DNA from 3 places in the Eubacterium sp. AF19-12LB genome. Region 1 is predicted to be linked to each of the others. Evidence: predicted binding sites of a transcription regulator. Region 1 holds the regulator's gene; each other region holds the start of a gene.

The links. The regulator HrcA, encoded in region 1, represses chaperone genes, less so after heat shock. The targets are predictions, from matches to a motif close to TGTTAGCACTCNNNNNNNNNGAGTGCTAACA.
Region 2: a site for HrcA is predicted at 1,151-1,181, ahead of DWX29_RS10480 (Hsp20/alpha crystallin family protein). Genes of this name have one in related genera too.
Region 3: a site for HrcA is predicted at 852-882, ahead of groES (co-chaperone GroES). Genes of this name have one in related genera too.

What each region holds. Positions count from the first base shown of each region.
Region 1 covers NZ_QUGP01000003.1:252,592-254,881, reverse strand. Annotated here, with positions in the region: gene dnaK (molecular chaperone DnaK) at 1-7, opposite strand, end outside; gene grpE (nucleotide exchange factor GrpE) at 94-735, opposite strand; gene hrcA (heat-inducible transcriptional repressor HrcA) at 749-1,789, opposite strand; gene hemW (radical SAM family heme chaperone HemW) at 2,213-2,290, opposite strand, start outside.
Region 2 covers NZ_QUGP01000010.1:80,822-83,111, reverse strand. Annotated here, with positions in the region: gene DWX29_RS10480 (Hsp20/alpha crystallin family protein) at 461-922, opposite strand; gene DWX29_RS10475 (GHKL domain-containing protein) at 1,204-2,290, opposite strand, start outside.
Region 3 covers NZ_QUGP01000002.1:64,647-66,936, reverse strand. Annotated here, with positions in the region: gene groL (chaperonin GroEL) at 1-495, opposite strand, end outside; gene groES (co-chaperone GroES) at 544-828, opposite strand; gene DWX29_RS01945 (DNA glycosylase) at 932-1,843, opposite strand; gene DWX29_RS01940 (hypothetical protein) at 2,157-2,290, shown strand, end outside.

The DNA.
Region 1 (2,290 bases):
TTCCCATGATATATTTCCTCCTAAATTGATAATTTTCTTATTTCTCGGTTTTCCGAGTTCAAATATATGTTAAATAATTTCTTATTTGTAAAATTAATTAGCTACCTTAACCATGCTATGTCTTATAACACTGTCTCTATATTTATAGCCTTTCTGGAATTCCTCAACAACAACATTTTCTTCTAATTCGTCATTGTCTTCATGCATTACTGCATTGTGTAATTCCGGATCAAACTGTTGGCCTTTAGCTTCAATGACTGTAACTCCCATTTCTTCAAATGCTGTCATCAACTGCTTATATATTAAATTCATTCCCTGACCTGTTGGTGATTTTTGTTCTTCTTCTGATAATGCTGCGATACCTCTTTCAAAGTTATCCACAATCGGAAGAAGTTTTTCAATAATTGATCTTGCACCAACTTCAAACATTGCTGATTTTTCTTTTTCGCTACGGTTTCTGTAGTTTTGGAATTCAGCCATAAGTCTTTTATGTTTATCAGTTAATTCTTCTATCTGCTGGTCTTTCTTATCTTTCTTTCCAAATATTTTTTTCTTTTCTTTTTTGTCTGAAGAATTTTTATCTTCTGCTTCTTTTTTGTCTTTATCTTCTTTAGTATCTTCTGTTGTTTCTTTTTCAGTTTCTACTGTTTCATTTGTATCTTCTACTGTTTCTTCTTCAGTTTCAGATTTTTCTACCTTTTCTTCTTCAGGCATATCGTTAATATTCTTTTCCATTGGACCTTCCTTTCTATTCGTCTTCCTTCTTGAAAGCATCGCTTAACTGGCCCTTAACTGTTCTTAATGTCTCTACAACTTTCTCATAATCCATTCGCTTCGGACCTATAACTCCGATGGTACCTTTAATGCCATCTTCTAATTCATAAGTTGCTGTTACAACACTACAATCCTTCATTCCTTCTACCGGAGTTTCTTCACCGATATAAACCTGAATTCCTGTTTCATTATCATTTACCAAATTGGTTAATGGCTTCTTTTCTTCAAATGTTGAAAGCAACAAACTTGCATTCTCGTTACTGCTTAATTCAGGATACTTCAAAATATTCGTTGCACCTGATGTATAAATCTTCATCTGTGCTTCTGATGCAATGGCTTCTGTAATTGCCTGTAACACATCTGTTACTAATTCTTTATGTTCACCTGCATTAGATGTAAGTGTTGAAATAACAGCTATGTTAATCTGCTCAACTGCTAATCCTGCAAGACTTGTATTGAGTGCCACATTAAGTCTCAAAACCATTTCTTCATTAATCTGATCTTTAACTTTTATAATCTTGTTTACTACTCTGTTTCTTCCCGAAACAACAATACATAAAATCTGATTGTCATCCATAAGTGACAGCTGAATGAATTTTATCTTATCTTCGTTATCCCTTGATGTTGAAATCATTGTTGCATAATTAGTATTGGTTGCAAGCATCTTCGCCATATTCTGAAGAAGGGTTTCAACCTTATCAACCTTTTCAAATAAAAGGTTTTCTCTTTCAGTTACTTTCTTTTCTCTGTTGTCTAATTCCTGAACTTTTTCTTTCATTAAATCGTCAACATAAAGTCTGTAACCTTTATCTGTAGGAATTCGTCCTGCTGATGTATGAGGCTGAACTATATATCCCATCTCTTCTAAGTCAGCCATCTCATTACGAATGGTTGCTGAACTTAAGTTAAGATCTGTATACTTAGAAATGGTTCTTGAACCAACGGGCTCGCCTGTTTCCAAATAGTTACGAATGACTGCCTGTAATATTTTTACTTTTCTCTCTGTCAGTTCCATATTCCATCTCCTTTCTACTTTATTAGCACTCGTTAGTTTTGAGTGCTAACATCTTTCATAAATTAAAATAGCACCCACCATATTATTTGTCAACATTTTTGCAAAAAAAATTATAGAAACTTTTGTAAATAATTTGTGAACATAGAAAAATAGCACAAACCTTAAGGATGTATATAATATCGAAAGAACGCTTTCGCTGCTTGCAATTAAAAATGTATATAATATCGAAAGAACGCTTTCGCTGCTTGCCGCTCGTAGCAGTTCTAATGTTCCACCATATGGTCTGACATTAGAACCTTCGGTTCTAGTCATTCCATATGATGGAACATTGAACCGACGGCGGCAAATGCTCTTTCGGTATTATATACATTTATCCGGTTTGTGCTATGATTTTTATTAGTATTAAATAGAATATTTTCCATATTATAATAAAAACTCTGATAATACTACATTGCTTACATCAATTCCTCTTTCGGTAAGTTTTATATTGTCGTTTTCGGT
Region 2 (2,290 bases), on a different contig from region 1:
TATATTTATTTTTATTCATGACTATTATTAAAAACAGTTATCAAAACGGAACAATTTTTGTATTCCTTAAGTTTTACATCTTCGTCAATATATCTATTATACATAAAAGACAGCATATATACTATGCGTATTTAAATAATTACGCTTCTAAATGTTTATCCTAATTTCTTCCATATTATTCGATATAAACTATATTATCTTACATACTCTTCTATTAAATTGAAATCATTTATTTTCATATTTTTACTGTTCATTGCAAAATAATCGCCTTTTGCATTAATATTTTTGCTATACCATAATGGATATTTCCATTGAAAGCTACTATTTGAAAATTTAATATTTTCACTCTACGTATAACTAATTTATGGCATATAAAAACTCCCTTCACGCATCGGCAAAGGGAGTTTTATTCAAATCATCTTCTGATGATTCATCTTCTGATGATTCATCTTATGCTATTTTATCCTTCAATAGCAATGTATTTACTTTTTGGTTCTATCTTCTCCTGTTCTTTTGGAACATTGAATGATAAAATACCATTTTCATATTTAGGGTGTATATCTTCGACTGTTACATTATCACCTACATAAAAGCTTCTGCTCAAACTTCCTGCATAACGTTCACGTCTTACATATTTACCCTTCTTATCTTTCTCATCCTTATCAAGACCTTTAGCGGCGCTGATTGTTAACATACCATCTTCCAGTTTCATCTGGATTTCGTCCTTTTTAAATCCCGGAAGGTCTATATCTACCTCATATCCGTTTTCAGTATCTTTTACATCTGTTTTCATCAAATTCTTTGCATGTTTACCATACAATTCTTTTCCTGCATCAGCAAATGCCGGGAATGCAAAATCATCTGTAAAATCATTCATAAAATCATCAAATAAGTTTTCTCCAAAAATACTAGGCATCATCATAAGTCATATCTCCTTTCAAATCAGATATAAAAATTATATTTGCACTATCGGAGAAATCCGAGGTGTAGTTTTTATATTGTAAACTAAGGTTTTGGTTAAACACTTGGATTTTTACTGATTGCTGAATCATCATTCACTAAAAACAATTACCTGAATTATCATTCATTAATCTTTAAATCCTTATCTTTTAACTCTCTTCCTTTGTTCTGACTACGTTATAACTCGTTTTATTAGCACTGTCAAGAGGTGAGTGCTAATTTTTTTGTGAAGATTTTGTGAACTTATATTACCATCTCTGTATAATATCTATTTTCCATAACATACACCTTAATTTTTCCGTTGTACTTCTTAACAATATCATATATAATAGCCTGTCCCATTCCATGTTCCTGCTTGTTTTTCTTAGTTGTATCACCAATTGTAATCGGACTTTGTTTTAAAGTTTTATTATTAATTTTAATTTCAAGCACTTCCATATTACATTTACAATAAAATTCAATTTCCCCTTGTTTTAATTTTTTACTTTCTTCTATCGCATTGTCAAATAGGTTTGCTATTATTGCTATTAAATCAATTTCACTTACTAAAATCTGTTCATTTACATCAGCTTCAATTTTTATATTAATTTCATTTTGCCCGCATTGTCTTACTTTATTTTCAATAACTGAATTAATCAATATGTTATTACAATAATTATACAAATTATTATCGCTAATCATTGGCATTTCGCAAATGCCTTTTTCAAAAGAATCAATTTCATTATTTTGGCTTAATAACGTTCTGATTTCTTTCATTTTAATCTCAATATCACGTTTAATCTTTTCGGTATTTTCCATCTGATATTTAAGTGTCCGATAATATTCCTTCATTACTGTATTTTCTATATTTAAAATTTTATTTTCCTGTGCTATTCTTTTTTCATTTTTCTTGCGGATTATCCAAGATACACTATACATAATTAAAATAGCTGTGCAAATTCTAAAAACATATAAAACAATAACAAACATGATTTCTTTAGTCACAAAAGATTTCGCAGAATTAACAAAAAACGCATACATATCAAAAACAATCAATAGCATCCACCATATAATAGGATACTTTATTCTCTTTTCATAAAAGTTTCCAAAGCATTTCTTTATAATTGTTGTCATTATAAAAATTTCAAATATAGATATTAATAATGCGACAATTGCTATTATAATGTTTTTACTATCCATATTTGTTTTTACAAAATAAGGTAGCATATCATTCTTTCCACCGGTTATCACAACCGTAGGCATAACTATAAATGCAATTCCAAATGTCTCGACAATAAAATTTGCTAACATAATTTTTAAATATGGTTTACCTGTGAGTAATTTTAATAGG
Region 3 (2,290 bases), on a different contig from region 1:
TTCCATTGCATCTGCAACCATTTCTCCGACTTCTTCATCTCCAGCTGAAATTGCAGCTACTTTAGCAATCTGTTCCTTACCTGTAACCTTACTACTCATTTCTGAAATTGCCTTAACAGCTTCATCTGTAGCTTTCTGCATACCCTTTCTTAAAATAATTGGGTTAGCACCTGCAGCTAAATTTTTCATTCCTGCATTAATCATAGCCTGTGCTAAAACTGTAGCTGTTGTTGTTCCATCACCTGCAACATCATTTGTCTTAGTAGCTACTTCTCTAACCAACTGTGCACCCATATTTTCAAATGCATCTTCTAATTCAACTTCTTTAGCAATTGTTACACCATCATTAGTAATAAGTGGTGCACCATATGATTTATCTAAAACAACATTTCTTCCTTTAGGTCCAAGTGTTACTTTTACTGTATTTGCCAACTGATTTACTCCAGCTTCTAACGCAACTCTGGCATCTGCTCCAAATTTAATTTCTTTAGCCATTTTTATAACCTCCATTCAAATTTCCAATTTATAAGTATGATATTAAAGCTATTCAACTACAGCTAAAATATCATTCTGTCTAACTATAATATATTCCTCGCCATCTAATTTAACTTCATTTCCTGCATATTTTGAATATATTACTTTATCTCCGGCTTTAACCTGCATTGTTACTTCTTTACCGTCTACAACTCCACCGGGACCTACAGCAATTACTTCTGCCTGTTGTGGTTTTTCCTGTGACTGTGTTGTCAAAATAATTCCTGACTGTGTCTTTTCTTCAGGTTCAGCCTGTTTCAATACTACTCTGTCTCCTAATGGTACTAATTTCATTTAAAACTACCTCCTTTTCAGCTTGTTAGCACTCTTTCTTTTTGAGTGCTAACCCAATAACCTAATAATATATCAATTATTTCAAATATGCAACCCCTTATTTTTATTTTTTATTGTTACTTTTCTTCTTTTTATCTGTATTCGTTCCAATTTTACCATTTCTTCCAAAGCAAAATAAATACTGCTGTGCATAGCCTCCATACTCACCATAATGATTAGATGCGAATTTTTGTATTTCCTCTTTACTTGTTTCTTTTCCAAAATAAATGGCTTCCATTATACGTTTAATCCACACATCAATAGGAAATGCATTTCTATATCCAAGTCCAAATAGCAAAACACAGTTTGCAACTTTATCTCCCACTCCCTTTATTGACTTTAATAATTCTCTTCCATCTTCTTCTTTTAGATTTGCAAATAATTCTTCATTTATTTCACCCAAAGCAAGTTTTTGTGATGCATCATATAAATAAGGTGCCCTAAATCCGGACTTCATTTCCCTAAATGCTTCTTCTGTTATTTTCCCTAACTTTTCAGGATTTGGGAAACTATAGTATTTTTCACCATTTACCTCACCAAGATATTCACCATATTGTTCACTTATTCTTTTTACAATCTGCTTGATTTGAGGTATTTGTTTGTTTTGTGAAATAATAAAAGATATTAACACTTCATGGAAATCCTGATTTAAAATTCTAACTCCATAATTTTCTTTAATTGCACTTTCTAATTTATTATCCTTCTTTAACAAATATGATTTAATTTCATCATAATCTCTATCTAAATCAAAATAATTAGTCCATATTTTTTCTACATCTTCCTTTGAAGTATTATAAAATATAAGTTGATTTTCATCTTGTTTTATATGAAGCATTTTATTTTTTGCAACAATAACATATTCTTCTTTATCTAACTTATAAAATCTAAAACACTGACCACATTCTAATGTCTGTTCCAAATCAAAATCTTTAAGTTCATTTATTAGAGTATTTTTTCCATTCTCTGTAATTTTCATTTGTTTTTCCTCTTTTCTTACGAATATTTAACTAATCTAATAGGTAGAGTATCATTTTTATTATTCACATTCAATATAGATATTTATGTAAATTTATTACATTCTATTTTTTTAGCGTATGTAATATACATAAGTTTATATTTACTCACTTTTTACTCACACAATAACTTATGACATTATGTCCTCTTTTTTTAATAATTAATATTAAAATTGTCATAATTTCTTTACATTATTTAATGTATTTCTCCTTTATTTTAGTCCAAAATAGTTATATAATTATATTAAAATGTTGACAACGAAAGGAGACTGTATTATGGGATTTTTTAAAAAATTAGTTGGTTCAGCCGCTGTTATTGGCGCTGCTGTTGGAGGGATATCTTATTTAAAGAAGCGCAAAGAGGAAAAATATACTGAAGATGATATTTTTGAAGACTTTGATGACGAAAA